DNA from 4 places in the Mesorhizobium sp. M0208 genome. Region 4 is predicted to be linked to each of the others. Evidence: predicted binding sites of a transcription regulator. Region 4 holds the regulator's gene; each other region holds the start of a gene.
What was found. Region 4 encodes HrcA, which represses chaperone genes, less so after heat shock. Its sites were predicted from a motif close to GTTAGCACTCNCNNNNNGNGAGTGCTAAC; they were not measured.
Positions count from the first base shown of each region.

Region 1 (4,022 bases), on a different contig from region 4:
GCATCGTCCTGCTGGCAGCTGTTTTGGCGTCTGCCTTTGGCTTTTTTTTGCTGATCCTGATCCTGCAGATGGTCAGTTTTTTGGTTGACTAGGCACGCGCAAGCGGGATGGATCGCGCAGAGACACGCGGAAGTTTTTTTCGCCAGCGAAACCCCGACGACCTGATGGGGAGTCGCGCCAGCAGGGTGGGAGCCACGTCCAGTGCCACCGACCATGCGAGATGCCGATTGTTGGCGCGTCTGTCAGTTTGCGCGGCCATATTCATTCTGGTGCCGATCTGTTGCCTTTTCTGCTTTTCCCATGCGTTTTAGGCCGAGCCAATTTGTGAAGCGGGCGGTCAATGGATCTGCGCCTCGCGATTGCCTGCCGTTGCCTTTTGATCTGGGCGGCATAATCCGAGAGCGAACGCTGCAACCGCGGTTCGAGTTGCGCGAAGTTGAACGGACTTTATCCGCCGTCAGGAACTGGTGGATTGCGCCGGGAAAGCCGGCGACCATCACAAGGTCGCCTTCCTTGACGCCTGCACAGGCTATGGGTAGCCAACTCTTCGGCCGGTAAGGCACATTGTCGCGCGCATATGGCCGGGAGGAACCATCAGGAGCGACATAGGCGCGATAAAAGCCGAAGTCGCCTGTGTGGCGCGGCCACATCCAATTGTCCGTTTCGCCGCCGAAGTTACCGATGCCGAGCGCGGGCGCATAGACAAGGCGCACGTCCTCGATTTCGAGCTTCTGCTGGAGATAGTAGGAGGCGCCGCCATAATAGGCCCCTACGTCGCAGCGGCGATTGGGCTGTCCTTCACATGCGGCGATCAGGGCCTTGCGGTTCGTGGCGAGCCGCTCATAGCGGGCAAACCCATTCAGCTTGTCCGAGACGCCCTTGAGTATTTCGGCGGTCACATCCCGCATGTCCTCGATCACATGGATTCGGCTGCCTGGCGCCGCGGGCAATTCTTCACCCAGGGCTCTTCGCCAGAAAGCCGTCTGTGAGATAGTCCTGGCCCTCTTTGCTGTGGTATTGGATGGATTCGAACACGCAGTGATGATTGGTTGCGACCAGCCCTTGTGGACTGACGAACGAGGCGGAGCATCCGCCCAGTGATACGATCGCGTTGAGCGGGTCAGCGTCCAGACGGCCGCATGGCCGCGCCCACTTCCGCAGTCTGGCCCGGCATCCACATACCTTCGTCCGCCGACGTAGCCGTGACCGTCCAGAGCAAGGCGATGGCAGTTGCTTTGGCCAAACATTTCAAATTCGAGTTCATGCTGACTGTCGCTCTCATCTTGCCTCCTGTTCTCCGCAGATTGGATTGGTGACTATCGGGATGGCCGGAGTCCTGGCGCCCGCGCGGCGGCCAACACCGTAAACACCGAGTGGACCCGTTAACCGCAAGAGTCCTGATGGCGTTCACCTCTCATATTTGTCGCGCGCAACGTTTGCGGATCATCCGCTGCACCAATCGTGCCAAATGAATAAAGCCTTCAGTTACAAATGGTGAGCCGCCCCATCCATGTCCGATCTCCGACGTCTTTCACGTAAAGGGCTCGGTGCTTCCACGCTCGTTTGCTCTTCGCCCGTCCCTCTTCCGTCTTGACTAGCAGGAGCCTACGGCCTATCTCACTGCCGCGTTAGCACTCGCTTCTGGTGAGTGCTAACCACGCTCCGGCAACGGAGAACCGTTCAACATCCGCACCAGGGAAATCCAAAAATGGCAAAGTCGAATTTCCGGCCGCTGCATGACCGCGTGGTCGTTCGCCGCGTCGAGTCCGAAGCGAAGACCGCCGGCGGGATCATCATCCCCGATACGGCTAAGGAAAAGCCGCAGGAAGGCGAGATCATCGCCATCGGTTCCGGCGCCCGTGACGAGGTCGGCAAGCTCGTCCCGCTGGACGTCAAGGCCGGCGACCGCATCCTGTTCGGCAAGTGGTCGGGCACCGAAGTCAAGCTCAATGGCGAAGACCTTCTGATCATGAAGGAATCCGACATCATGGGCGTCATCGGCTGAATATCGGCCTCACCCTCGTTTAAATCTTCGGGCTCAATCCAAGCCCCTGCCAGGAGCTAAAAATGGCTGCCAAAGACGTAAAATTCTCCCGCGACGCTCGCGAGCGCATGCTGCGCGGCGTCAACATCCTCGCCGACGCGGTGAAGGTCACGCTCGGCCCCAAGGGCCGCAACGTCGTCATCGACAAGTCGTTCGGCGCACCGCGCATCACCAAGGACGGCGTTACCGTCGCCAAGGAAATCGAGCTTGAAGACAAGTTCGAGAACATGGGCGCGCAGATGGTCCGCGAAGTTGCTTCGAAGACCAACGACATCGCCGGCGACGGCACCACCACCGCGACCGTTCTGGCACAGTCGATCGTCCAGGAAGGCCACAAGTCGGTTGCCGCCGGCATGAACCCGATGGACCTCAAGCGCGGCATCGACCTCGCCGTCGCCGACGTCGTCGCGACGCTGATCAAGAACGCCAAGAAGATCAAGACCTCGGAAGAGGTTGCCCAGGTCGGCACCATCGCCGGCAATGGCGACGTGTCGGTCGGCTCGATGATCGCGGAAGCGATGCAGAAGGTCGGCAATGAGGGCGTCATCACCGTCGAGGAAGCAAAGACCGCCGAGACCGAGCTTGAAGTCGTTGAAGGCATGCAGTTCGACCGCGGCTATCTCTCGCCCTACTTCGTCACCAACGCCGAGAAGATGGTTGCGGATCTGGAAGACGCCTACATTCTTCTCCACGAGAAGAAGCTCTCCAACCTGCAGGCCATGCTGCCGATCCTCGAGGCCGTCGTGCAGACCTCGAAGCCGCTGGTCATCATCTCGGAAGATGTCGAAGGCGAGGCCCTGGCCACGCTGGTCGTCAACAAGCTGCGCGGTGGCCTGAAAATCGCCGCCGTCAAGGCGCCGGGCTTTGGTGATCGCCGCAAGGCCATGCTGGAAGACATCGCCATCCTCACCGGTGGCCAGGTCATTTCCGAAGACCTCGGCATCAAGCTCGAGAATGTCGGCCTGAACATGCTCGGCCGCGCCAAGAAGGTGTCGATCTCCAAGGAGAACACCACCATCGTCGACGGCGCCGGCAAGAAGGAAGAAATCCAGGGCCGCGTCGCCCAGATCAAGCAGCAGATCGAGGAGACCACCTCGGACTACGACAAGGAGAAGCTGCAGGAACGTCTCGCCAAGCTGGCGGGCGGCGTTGCCGTCATCCGCGTCGGCGGTGCGACCGAGATCGAAGTCAAGGAAAAGAAGGACCGCGTCGATGACGCCCTCAACGCGACCCGGGCGGCCGTCGAAGAAGGCATCGTTCCCGGCGGCGGCGTCGCCCTGCTGCGCGCTTCGCTGGCCATCACCGTCACTGGCGCCAACTCCGACCAGACCGCCGGCATCGCCATCGTGCGTCGCGCGCTGCAGGCTCCGGCCCGTCAGATCGCGGCCAACGCCGGTGCGGAAGCATCGATCGTTGCCGGCAAGATCCTTGAGAACAAGGGGGCAACCTTCGGCTACAACGCCCAGACCGGCGAATATGGCGACATGATCGCCATGGGTATCGTCGATCCGGTCAAGGTTGTGCGCACGGCTCTGCAGGACGCGGCCTCGGTCGCCGGCCTGCTGGTCACCACCGAAGCCATGATTGCGGAGGCTCCGAAGAAGGAGTCGGTTGGCGGCGGCATGCCGGCTGGTATGCCCGGCGGTGGCATGGGCGGCATGGGCGGTATGGATTTCTAATCCAGCCCCCTATCAACCTACAGCGGAAAGGGCGGCAGCAATGCCGCCCTTTTTTGTGTGCCGAGCATGATCGACAGCTTTAGACGTGCAAGTCCTCTACCCAGCCTGATGGCGGCGAAGCGCAACGGCGTCGTCGTGAGACGGGGTCTGGCCGTGTCCTTTCGTTCAGCCGCTGGTCGAAACTCGTGCTGCCTTCCGCCGTGCCGTCGATCTTTACAGGGCTGAAGGCCTTGCCAACGGCTGGCAGACCCTGGTTGCGGTAGAACTCATCGCATCGTTCGAAAGGCTCCGATACCTGA
Region 1 covers NZ_JAMYSP010000027.1:71,943-75,964, forward strand. Annotated here, with positions in the region: gene NKJ17_RS23815 (S46 family peptidase) at 243-908, opposite strand; gene NKJ17_RS23820 (S46 family peptidase) at 955-1,230, opposite strand; gene groES (co-chaperone GroES) at 1,709-2,005, shown strand; gene groL (chaperonin GroEL) at 2,068-3,723, shown strand.
Region 1: groES (co-chaperone GroES) is a predicted target of HrcA. The motif match lies at 1,628-1,656, and genes of this name have one in related genera.

Region 2 (4,022 bases), on a different contig from region 4:
GCTCCGGTCGTCACTGCAAGCGATATCCCCCAGAGAAAATTTGCAACCGAGGATACCTCGCCAGCGCTCGTGAAGCCGCAGAGATGGGGCAAAAGAAACTGTCTGTCCGTGCCTGACTGGTATCGAGCCGGAAACCATCATCACGCATTTTCACCGCCCCGCCCGGCAAAAGCCATGATCGCGCTTATGTCAGGCGGGCATGACCGTTACGAAAATCGAAAATTATGGGGCCCAACCAAGCCTAAGCAGGCGCGTGCTGCTCAGAGCTGCCGGCCTTGGCGCCCTTGCCGGGCTCGTCGCCTGCGCCACCGTGCTGCCCACCGGCGAAGGCGCCGGTGTCTCTGCCTCCGCCGCTGGCACGCTGGCCGGCATCCGCGCTTCGGCGGGTCTCGGGCCGCTTGTCCCCGATGCGCAGCTCGAGCAGGCAGCGCTGCAGCAGGCCGGCTATATGGCGCGCGGCGGCCGAATGAACCACACCACCGGCTGGGGCAAGGACTTTGCCTCGCGCGTCAAAGACAATGGCATTGCCGGCGCTGCCGCCGAAAACATCGCCGAAGGCCGCTTCGACCAGCAGAAGCTGTTTGATATCTGGGTGCATTCGCCAGGCCACCGCCGCAACATGCTCGACCCGCGCTTCACCCGCTTCGGTCTCGCTTACGTGCGCGACGGCCGCGACAGCACGCTTCGCTACTGGTGCCTTGTGCTCGGCAGATAACTTCCGCCATTTGGTCGGCGGAAGCCTGCTGACGACCGATTCGTCAGTCTTTGCGGCCGCCGCCGAGCAATTCCTCGATGTCCTGCGCGCAAACCGGCCTGCTGAAATGATAGCCCTGCATTTCGTCGCAATTGTTCCTGCGCAGGAAAGCAACCTGATCATCTGTCTCAACGCCCTCGGCGATGACCCTCAGGTTGAGATTTTGCCCCAATGAAATCACCGCGCTGGCCACGGCCTGATCGTTCTCGTCGGCGGCGAGATCCTTGATAAAGGACTTGTCGATCTTCAGCCGCGCCACGGGAAAGGTCTTGAGTGCGCTGAGGCTGGAATAGCCGGTGCCGAAATCATCGATCGAGATCTGGACACCCAGGCTTTGCAGGGCGTTCATGGTGGCGACCGCCAGCTCGATATCCTGCATGTAACCCTTGGTTCGAGCAAAGCCGATGCATTCCTCGACCAGCCGCCTGCCGATGCCGAGACCGCGCGCCGAAGGCTCGACATAGAGCAGGCGCAACTTCGCCACCGCGTCCGACTGGCGCACGACGAAGACCGAGCCGACGACCTCCCCTTCCCGCTCGGCGATCCAGCTGCGTTCCCATTTCGGATCGAAGGATTTGACGAAGGCACCAAGGATTTCGGCGACCAGCGCTTCATAGGTTTCGTCCCAGCCATATTCCTGCGCGTAGAGCAGGCCCTGGCGATGGATGATCCAGCCGATGTCGCCGACTTGCAGAGACCGCAGCATATAGGGAACTTTGGGCTCGGCACTTCCGCCCAGCAGACGCTGCACCGTCTGCATGGCCCTGACCAGCCTGTCCTGTTCGGCAGCCGAAAGCCGTTCGAGCAAAGCCGCGACCTGTTCGTGCGAACCCTGGTTCAGCGGCGCGAAGGCCTGCCGCCCGGCCTTGGTCAGCGCGATCGACGAGCGCCGCGCATCCGCCTCGATCGTGGCGCGCTCGACCAGATCACGCTCCTCGAACTTCTTCAGCAGCCGGCTGAGATAACCGGCATCGAGGCCGAGATCGCGCGCAAGCTCGGTGGCGGTCAGGCCATCGCGATGCGCCAGCTCATAGAGCACCCGGGCTTCGGTCAGCGAGAAGTCGCTTTTCAGCAAGCCTTCCTCGAGCAACCCGATCTGGCGGGTGTAGAAGCGGTTGAAGGCCCGCACCGCGTCGATCCGCTCCTTGCCTGGGTGATGATGAATGGTCATGGCATCCTCCTGCCCGGCAAGATCAGCCATTTAGTTGACTTAGTCAAGTATCCGTTTGAAGCAATCGTCCTGAGAATGGTCACCGGGCGTCTTGACTCGCGCGGGCTGCCAGCCTATTTCAGCGCCACGTTAGCACTCCCCCAAGATGAGTGCTAACCACATGTCCGGCGCCGCCGGACGGAGGAACTGTTCTCACCATTCTCATCGAGGAATAAAAAATGGCAAAGTCGAAGTTCCGCCCGCTTCATGACCGCGTGGTCGTTCGTCGGGTCGAATCCGAATCCAAGACCGCGGGCGGGATCATCATCCCCGATACGGCTAAGGAAAAGCCGCAGGAAGGCGAGATCATCGCCGTCGGTTCCGGCGCCCGCGACGAAGCCGGCAAGCTCGTCCCGCTGGACGTCAAGGCCGGCGACCGCATCCTGTTCGGCAAGTGGTCGGGCACCGAAGTCAAGCTCAATGGCGAAGACCTTCTGATCATGAAGGAATCCGACATTATGGGCATCATCGGCTGAATATCGGCCTCACCCTCATTTAAATCTTCGGGCTTAATCCAAGCCCCTGCCAGGAGCTGAAAATGGCTGCCAAAGACGTAAAATTCTCCCGCGACGCTCGTGAGCGCATGCTGCGCGGCGTCAACATCCTCGCCGACGCGGTGAAGGTCACGCTCGGCCCCAAGGGCCGCAACGTCGTCATCGACAAGTCGTTCGGCGCACCGCGCATCACCAAGGACGGCGTTACCGTCGCCAAGGAAATCGAGCTTGAAGACAAGTTCGAGAACATGGGCGCGCAGATGGTCCGCGAAGTTGCTTCGAAGACCAACGACATCGCCGGCGACGGCACCACGACCGCGACCGTTCTGGCGCAGTCGATCGTCCAGGAAGGCCACAAGGCGGTTGCCGCCGGCATGAACCCGATGGACCTCAAGCGCGGCATCGACCTCGCCGTTGCCGACGTCGTCGCGACGCTGATCAAGAACGCCAAGAAGATCAAGACCTCGGAAGAGGTTGCCCAGGTCGGCACCATCGCCGGCAATGGCGATGCTTCGGTCGGCTCGATGATCGCTGAAGCGATGCAGAAGGTCGGCAATGAGGGCGTCATCACCGTCGAGGAAGCCAAGACCGCCGAGACCGAGCTCGAAGTCGTCGAAGGCATGCAGTTCGACCGCGGCTATCTCTCGCCCTACTTCGTCACCAATGCCGAGAAGATGGTTGCGGATCTGGAAGACGCCTACATCCTTCTCCACGAGAAGAAGCTCTCCAACCTGCAGGCCATGCTGCCGATCCTCGAGGCTGTCGTGCAGACCTCGAAGCCGCTGGTCATCATCTCCGAGGACGTCGAAGGTGAGGCCCTGGCGACGCTGGTCGTCAACAAGCTGCGTGGCGGCCTGAAGATCGCTGCCGTCAAGGCGCCGGGCTTCGGCGACCGCCGCAAGGCCATGCTGGAAGACATCGCCATTCTCACCGGTGGCCAGGTCATCTCCGAAGACCTCGGCATCAAGCTCGAGAATGTCGGCCTCAACATGCTCGGCCGCGCCAAGAAGGTGTCGATCTCCAAGGAGAACACCACCATCGTCGACGGCGCCGGCAAGAAGGCCGAGATCCAGGGCCGCGTCGCCCAGATCAAGCAGCAGATCGAGGAGACCACCTCGGACTACGACAAGGAGAAGCTGCAGGAACGTCTCGCCAAGCTCGCCGGTGGCGTTGCCGTGATCCGCGTCGGCGGTGCGACCGAAGTGGAAGTCAAGGAAAAGAAGGACCGCGTCGATGACGCCCTCAACGCGACCCGCGCGGCCGTCGAAGAAGGCATCGTTCCCGGCGGCGGCGTCGCACTGCTGCGCGCCTCGCTGACCATCAAGGCAACCGGTGCCAACTCCGACCAGACCGCGGGCATCGCCATCGTGCGTCGCGCGCTGCAGGCTCCGGCCCGCCAGATCGCGTCCAACGCCGGTGCGGAAGCATCGATCGTTGCCGGCAAGATCCTCGAGAACAAGGGCGCGACCTTCGGCTACAACGCCCAGACCGGCGAATATGGCGACATGATCGCCATGGGTATCGTCGATCCGGTCAAGGTTGTGCGCACGGCTCTGCAGGACGC
Region 2 covers NZ_JAMYSP010000033.1:44,267-48,288, reverse strand. Annotated here, with positions in the region: gene NKJ17_RS25895 (MarR family winged helix-turn-helix transcriptional regulator) at 1-73, shown strand, start outside; gene NKJ17_RS25890 (CAP domain-containing protein) at 200-715, shown strand; gene NKJ17_RS25880 (bifunctional helix-turn-helix transcriptional regulator/GNAT family N-acetyltransferase) at 759-1,925, opposite strand; gene groES (co-chaperone GroES) at 2,144-2,440, shown strand; gene groL (chaperonin GroEL) at 2,503-4,022, shown strand, end outside.
Region 2: groES (co-chaperone GroES) is a predicted target of HrcA. The motif match lies at 2,054-2,082, and genes of this name have one in related genera.

Region 3 (4,022 bases), on a different contig from region 4:
ACCGGATTGCCCTTTCGCTGCCCATCCCGCGAAATTGCCAAGTTAACCTAGCCCTCCGATCCTTCGCCGACAACCGGGCATCGTTTGGCGGTGAAAGGCAATCGCTTCAGGTTTGCCCCGACTTCGACAATCGATCCGGCAACCGAAGGCAGATTCAGCCGAACCGACCGGAAATAAAAAAACCCGCTCTGCGACGGGTCATTGGCGCCAATCAGCACCATAGCCAAATTAGTAGCATAGCTGCCGGCACAAAGCAAGAACAAAATTGCCCGATTTTACGGAAAGTGCCCGACGCTCAGCCGTCTTCCTCGATCACGGCGCGGAAGCGCAGCAGCCCGTGATGGGCCGAAAGGTCCTCGTCGTAGCGGGCTTCGGCGAATTCGAGCTTGAGATGGGCGCGACGATGTTCACCAAGCGAGAGCGCCGCATCTCGCAGGCGGGCGCTGACCAGGTCCATGATGTCGGTGGTTTCCTTGCTGGCCTCGGACTTCGACCAGACATGCAGCGTCAGCAACTGCTCGGCGTTGTTCTCCGTCCCCGTTGCCCAGTCGTAGACGCTGGTGCGGCCGAAGGTCATGTGGGGGAACGCAACATTTTCCGGGGCATGGTCGAACAGTCTTGCATCGCCCAGTGCCGCCGACAGGTCGGGATCGCCGTTCACTGCCTCGAATATTGCCCTCTGCAATTCGACGGCCGGCGCGGTCATTGTCTTTGCCCTCGCCCGTCGCGTCGACCTCCCGGCTGCGTAGCTGCGTTGCATGACGGCATCCCGGCAAAAGCGCGAATCAGCGCGTCTCATACGGATTATGAACCTTCATGACCTCGGGAATAAGCCCTGCTCCTGGAATGCGCGACGCCGCAGCCCTCTGCGTCACGGACCCCTTGACCGGCTGAACGGTCGCGACGTCAAGCGGCGAGCGAAGGCGGACCGGAAGCCCTGAGAAAGCGTCTTGTGGACGGATTGCGACGGATCTAGCGAAAATCGGCCGCAGTCAGCACATATATGCTCCTGCGGGTGCGGGCATAGGCATTCCTGGCGACATCGTGGATCGAGTTGGAAGCCGTGTCGAAGGCTGCCAGGTAGGTAGCTTCTGAGGCCGCCGTTCCCGGCTGCATCTTGGAGATGGCATCGGTAGCGACAGAGAAGGAAATCTGGAACATGCCGTCATGGCCGACGAAGCGGATGCGTTTGCTTGCCTCGTCGTAGCTGCGGCTGGGATTGGGAAATGTCAGGCTCATGGTTTCGCCTCCATCGATGCGGATACGGCCTTCTTGACTGCCCGTGACGCCCGCTTCTTCTTTGCGGCGACCGGATTCAGAGCTTCCGCCGCGCGGTCCGCCTCTTCCTTGGCCAGTCGCAATTCCCTCAGCCTTGCCGTTTTGATGCTCCTGGCCTTGGCCTCCGAGAGATATTCGGCAGTTGCTTTGTTCCGTTCCGCCGTCTTCTTCTGGTTTTCCATGAAGCGAGCCTGAGCTTTTTCCATGATGTTCTGATTGCCTTCGGCCATCGGTAAAATCTCCCTTGCAGCGAAAGTCATGACTGTGAACTTCATCGTAAAATAGGTGTTCAAAGACAGAAATTCAATTTCATTAATATTCGGCAGGACCCGAACACCACGGGATGACCAGGCAAGATAATACGTTCAATATTTTATATGCCCTATGAATATTTTTTGGCACTCCTATCAATCGAGTGCCAAGGCGCCTATAGAGAGGGGGCGGCCGCCTAAGCCGGCCCCAGAAAGAGTCCCCATGAAATTCCGGCCACTCCACGATCGCGTCGTCATTCGGCGCGCCGAAAGCGACACCAAATCCAAGGGCGGCATCATCATCCCCGACAATGCCAAAGAAAAACCGCAGGAAGGCGAAGTGATCGCTGTCGGGCCGGGCGCGCGGGACGAAAGCGGCGCGCTGATCCCGCTCGACGTCGAGGCCGGCGATCTCATTCTGTTCGGCAAATGGTCCGGCACCGAGGTCAAGATAGACGGCGAGGACCTTCTGATCATGAAGGAGGCCGACGTCATGGGCATCATCGAAAAAAGCGAGACGGGCATCATCGACAAGACCGTGGCTGCCAAGAAGGCCGCCTGATTGGAAGGCCGCGCGCCCTCCCGCGCGCGCAAAGGACGCTCCGAGCTTTGATTCAGGCGCTGCAAGCGCCTTGCCACGACAACCGAACTGGAAAAGATCATGTCTGCCAAGGAAATCAGATTCTCCACCGACGCGCGTGACCGCATGCTGCGCGGCGTCGAAATCCTCAACAACGCCGTCAAGGTGACGCTCGGCCCCAAAGGCCGCAACGTCATCATCGACAAGGCCTACGGCGCGCCGCGCATCACCAAGGACGGGGTGGCCGTGGCAAAGGAAATCGAGCTTTCCGACAAGTTCGAAAACATGGGCGCACAGATGGTGCGCGAAGTGGCCTCGAAAACCAACGACCTCGCCGGCGACGGCACCACCACCGCCACGGTGCTTGCCGCTTCCATCCTGCGCGAGGGCGCCAAATTCGTTGCCGCCGGCATGAACCCGATGGACCTCAAGCGCGGCATCGACCTTGCCATCAGCGCCGTCGTAAAGGAAATCCAGGCCCGAGCCAAGAAGGTCAAGTCCTCAGGCGAGATCGCGCAGGTCGGCACCATTGCCGCCAATGGCGACACCAGTGTCGGCGCCATGATCGCCAAGGCGATGGACAAGGTCGGCAATGACGGCGTCATTACCGTCGAGGAGGCCAAGACCGCCGAAACCGAGCTAGACGTCGTCGAAGGCATGCAGTTCGACCGCGGCTATCTCTCGCCCTATTTCGTCACCAATGCCGAGAAGATGCGCGCCGAGCTGGAAGACCCTTACGTCCTCATCCACGAAAAGAAGCTCGGAAATCTGCAGGCCCTGCTGCCCATCCTCGAAGCCGTGGTGCAAAGCGGGAGGCCGCTGTTGATCATCTCCGAGGACGTCGAGGGCGAAGCGCTGGCAACGCTGGTCGTCAACAAGCTGCGCGGCGGCCTCAAGGTAGCGGCCGTCAAGGCGCCTGGCTTCGGTGACCGCCGCAAGGCGATGCTGGAAGACATCGCCGTGCTCACCGCCGGACAGATGATTTCCGAGGATCTCGGCATCAAGCTGGAGAACATTACCATAGACATGCTCGGCCGCGCCAAGCGCGTGCTGATCGAGAAGGACACCACCACGATCATCGACGGCGCCGGCGAGAAGACCACCATCCAGGCGCGCGTCCAGCAGATCAAGGCGCAGATCGAGGAAACCACGTCCGACTATGACAAGGAGAAGCTGCAGGAACGTCTCGCCAAGCTGGCGGGCGGCGTTGCCGTCATCCGCGTCGGCGGCGCCACCGAATCCGAGGTCAAGGAAAAGAAGGACCGCATCGACGATGCGCTGAACGCCACGCGCGCGGCCGTTGAAGAAGGCATCGTTCCGGGCGGCGGTGTCGCGTTGCTGCGCGCCAAGGCTGTGCTGAACGGGATGACCGGAGCCAATGCCGATGTGACGGCGGGCATTTCGATCGTGTCGAGAGCGCTCGAAGCGCCGATCCGGCAGATCGCCGAGAATTCCGGCGTCGAAGGTTCGATCGTCGTCGGCAAGCTCGCCGACGGCAAGGATCACAATCAGGGCTTCGATGCCCAGAACGAGGTCTATGTCGACATGATCAAGGCCGGCATCGTCGACCCGGCGAAGGTGGTACGGACGGCGCTGCAGGACGCGGGCTCCATTGCGGCGCTTCTGATCACGGCGGAAGCCATGATCACCGACGTTCCGGCGAAGGAAGCCGCTGCTTCGCCCGGCGGCATGGGCTATTGACCAGCCACTGCCGGAAACAAGCCTGAAAGACAGCCGCCGGGTATCCCCGGCGCGCACCATCGGCAAGGAGATCGATCAATGATCGCATTCGTCCCGAAGCCAAATGCAGCGGCGAAAATCGAAGTGGCCGAGGAAAGCCGCTTCGATCGCATTCGCAGGCTTGCCGACAAGCACAGGAAAGCCAACGCCGGTATGATAGGCCGCGACCCGAA
Region 3 covers NZ_JAMYSP010000025.1:43,722-47,743, forward strand. Annotated here, with positions in the region: gene NKJ17_RS22780 (DUF3168 domain-containing protein) at 296-706, opposite strand; gene NKJ17_RS22785 (DUF1488 family protein) at 973-1,239, opposite strand; gene NKJ17_RS22790 (hypothetical protein) at 1,236-1,508, opposite strand; gene NKJ17_RS22795 (co-chaperone GroES) at 1,753-2,091, shown strand; gene groL (chaperonin GroEL) at 2,191-3,810, shown strand; gene NKJ17_RS22805 (hypothetical protein) at 3,889-4,022, shown strand, end outside.
Region 3: NKJ17_RS22795 (co-chaperone GroES) is a predicted target of HrcA. The motif match lies at 1,673-1,701, and genes of this name have one in related genera.

Region 4 (4,022 bases):
GCGTCTCGGCCCAGTTGGCGGTGTAGACGCCGGGTGCGCCGTCGAGCGCATCGACACACAGGCCGGAATCGTCCGACAGCGCCGGCAATCCAGTTGCCTTGGCGGCGGCCAAGGCCTTTATGAAGGCGTTCTGCTCGAAAGTGGTGCCAGTCTCGTCCGGCTCCGGCAAGCCGTATTCCTTTGCGGACTTCGCTTCTATGCCGAATGGCGCCATCAGATCGGTGAATTCGCGCAATTTGCCGGCATTGTGGCTTGCGACGACGATCTTATGCCCATCAAGCGAATGAATAGTTGGTGAATGAACAGGCGGCGAATGCATCAGATGCCCCAAATTCTTGGCTCGGCGAATTCGATCGAATTGCCCGAGGGGTCGCGAATATAGATCGAGCGACCGCCCTGAGGCCATTCGAACTCACTTTCGATGGCGATTTTCTTCGCCTCAAGATGCGCTTTCCAGCGTGGGATTTCATCCGCGCTTGCGGCGAAGCAAAGATGGCCCTCGCCGACCGTGCCATGCGGCGGCACGGGCAGCTTGGCGTCGGCCCGCGGCGGCACTTTGGTCGCCTCGGCATTGAAGATAAGCAGCACGCCGTCGCCGCAGCGGAAGAAGAGATGCCTGCCATCGACCTTACCGAGCAGATCGAGCCCGAGGACGCCCGAATAGAACCGTTCCGCGGCAGCAAGGTCCGTCACGTAGAGTGCTGATTCCAGGATTGCGGAAGGAGTCACAGGATCGCCAATCTCTCCAATATTGACCGCAGCTAAGCCACCGCCATCTGCTGCAAGCTGACCAGGCGCTGAATGCCTTTCTTGGCGAGCTCCATCAGCGCCGCGAACTGCTCTTCCGAGAACGGCTCGCCCTCGGCTGTGCCCTGGATCTCGACGATGCCGCCCTTGCCGGTCATGACGAAATTGGCGTCGGTGCCGGCCGAGGAATCCTCGATATAGTCGAGATCGATGACCGGCTGGCCATCATGGATGCCGCAGGAGATCGCCGCGACGTGATCCTTAAGCACCTTGCCCAGGCTCGCCATCTGGCGGGCTTCCATCCAGCGCAGGCAGTCGTAGAGCGCCACCCAGCCGCCGGTGATCGAAGCGGTGCGCGTGCCGCCGTCGGCCTGGATCACGTCGCAGTCGACGGTGATCTGCTGCTCACCGAGCGCCTGCAGATCGACCACGGCGCGCAGGGAGCGGCCGATCAGCCGCTGGATCTCCAGCGTGCGGCCGCCTTGTTTGCCGGCCGAAGCCTCGCGGCGCATGCGCTCGCCGGTCGAACGCGGCAGCATGCCGTATTCCGCCGTCACCCAGCCCTTGCCGGAGTTGCGCATCCAGCCCGGCACCTTTTCCTCCAGGCTGGCCGTACACAGCACATGCGTGTCGCCGAACTTCACCAGGCACGAGCCTTCCGCATGCTTGGAGACGCCGCGCTCGAAGGAGATGGGGCGCATTTCGTCGAATTGGCGTTTGGAAGGGCGCATTCAGGCTTCTTTCTTTCTTCGGAATCTTGGCCGGGGAATCTTGGCCGGCTTGTAGCCGCACGGGGCGTGAGGCGCAAAGGAAAATGGACCGGTTGCGCCGACGCCGCGGAAGTCTATATCTTCGGACCGGAGGTTTCTGGCTCGAATGACCAAGGTAGTCGATCCCGGTTCGCAGTCGCCATTGCTCTCGTCGCCGGCACTTCAACCGCCCGCGCTTCAATCGCTCGATATGCGTTCGCGCGACATCTTCCGGCGCATCGTCGATTCCTATTTGAAGGATGGCGAGCCGGTCGGTTCGCGCAGCCTGTCGCGCATCCTGCCGTCATCGCTGTCGCCGGCCACCATCCGCAACGTGATGAGCGACCTCGAGCATCTCGGCCTGATCTACGCGCCGCACATCTCGGCTGGCCGGCTGCCGACCCAGGCCGGCTTGCGCTTCTTCGTCGATGCATTCATGGAACTCGGCGACCTCTCCGACGAGGAGCGCCGCACCATCGAGGCGCAGGTGCGCGCCTCCGGCTCGGGCGCGACGCTGGAGCATATGCTGACCGAGGCCAGCCAGATGCTGTCCGGCATGTCGCGCGGCGCCGGCCTCGTGCTCGCCGCCAAAAATGAGGCGGCGCTGAAGCACATCGAATTCATCCAGCTCGAGCCGACCAAGGCGCTGGCCGTGCTGGTCTCGCAGAACGGCGACGTCGAAAATCGCGTCATCGATCTGCCCGCCGGCATCACCGTCTCGCAATTGCACGAAGCCTCCAACTTCCTCAACGCCCATATCCGCGGCCGCACCCTGGCCGAGGCCCGGGTCGAGATCGCCCGCATCAAGGAAGAGACCAGGGCAGCCCTCGACACGCTGTCGCAGGATCTGGTCGAGAAGGGCCTGGCGGTCTGGGCAGGCGCCGAAAGCGGGGTGCCTGGGCGGCTTATCGTGCGCGGCCGCGCCAATCTCCTGGAAAACGTCACCGCCCAGGCCGACATAGAATTGCTGCGGCATCTGTTCGAGGATCTGGAGACGCAGGATGGACTGATCCAGCTCCTCGACCTCGCCGAGGAAGGCCCGGGGGTGCGCATATTCATCGGTTCGGAAAACAAGCTGTTTTCGCTGTCGGGCTCCTCGCTGGTGGTGGCACCCTATCGCGACAAGGACGCGCGCGTCGTCGGTGCGCTCGGCGTCATCGGGCCGACGCGGCTGAATTATGCGCGCATAGTACCGATGGTCGACTATACCGCGCAGCTGATTTCGCGCATGCTGCGCTAGGAGCCGCCGCGGCCTGCCGCAAGGAGAAAAAGAATGGCGCTGGAATCGTTCAAGGCCCAGATCAGCCTGCTGCTCGAGGAAATGGTCAATCAGCCTGAGGATCACCACGAGGTGCAAGAGCAGTTGCGTGAGAAGCTGCAAGAGATGCGGGCCATGGGCCTGCCGCTGCCGGCCGATCTGGTCGCGCTGGAAAAGCGACTCGACGACGACTTCTACGCCTCTGGCAACTGAACGGGGTTCGGCTTCAAATCCTCGTGTGCTGGACCACCGCTTGGAACGACCAATGCCTGATCCCGTTTGCCCTCTTCGAGGCAAACCTCGGAGGACGTTAATGATCCGATCTGGCGGCTTTGCGGCCGTTGCCGCTGCCCTCCTTGTCGCGACACCGGCAGCCGCCCAGCAGGCGGATCAAAAGGTGCTCAAAGGCGAAGCCGCTTTTGGCGATTGGCACGCCGACAGGCCTGGCGTCCGCCGCCTGATCGGGCCGCAAGACATGCCGGCAGCCGACCCCGCTCAATCCGCTTCGAACGGCGGCGGCGTGGCGGAACGGCCCGAAAGCGCCGAGCCAGAATTGCCGCCGGGCTTTTCGGCCGAAATGATCGCCTCCGGACTCTATAATCCGCGCGTCGTTCGCATCGCTCCGAACGGCGACCTGTTCATCGCAAACGGCCATGCCGACCAAATACGCGTCTACCGTCTGGCCGAGGGCCGCGCCAAACCCATCGAGAAAGCGATTTTCGCCCAAGGCCTCAACTATCCATACGGCATCGCCTTCTATCCGCCAGGCGGCAAGCCGCAATGGGTCTATGTCGCAAACAGCGACAGCATCGTCCGCTTCCCCTATCGCGACGGTGACCTGAAGGCGTCCGGTAAACCAGAAACCATTGTCGCCAAAATCCCGTCGGGCGGTCACTCGACCCGCGACATCGCCTTCTCGCTTGACGGCAAGACGCTTTTTTTATCGGTTGGCTCGGACTCGAATGTCGCCGAGGACATGGACAAGCAGCCGGATGGCGGCCTCGACGCCTGGGCGAAATCAAAGCCGCTCGGGGCGGCCTGGGGCCCCGAGGACGGCCGTGCCGATGTGCTCGCCTTTGACCCGGACGGGAAAAATCCCCGAACTGTCGCCACCGGCCTGCGCAACTGTACGGGCATGACGGTGCAGCCCGCCAGCGGCGCGTTGTGGTGCGTCGTCAACGAGCGCGACGAGCTCGGCGACAATGTGCCGTTCGAGTTTGCAACTGAAGTCAAGGACGGTGCGTTCTATGGTTGGCCTTGGTACTACA
Region 4 covers NZ_JAMYSP010000020.1:42,318-46,339, reverse strand. Annotated here, with positions in the region: gene rdgB (RdgB/HAM1 family non-canonical purine NTP pyrophosphatase) at 1-289, opposite strand, end outside; gene NKJ17_RS20115 (VOC family protein) at 319-729, opposite strand; gene rph (ribonuclease PH) at 762-1,478, opposite strand; gene hrcA (heat-inducible transcriptional repressor HrcA) at 1,624-2,736, shown strand; gene NKJ17_RS20100 (hypothetical protein) at 2,770-2,967, shown strand; gene NKJ17_RS20095 (PQQ-dependent sugar dehydrogenase) at 3,068-4,022, shown strand, end outside.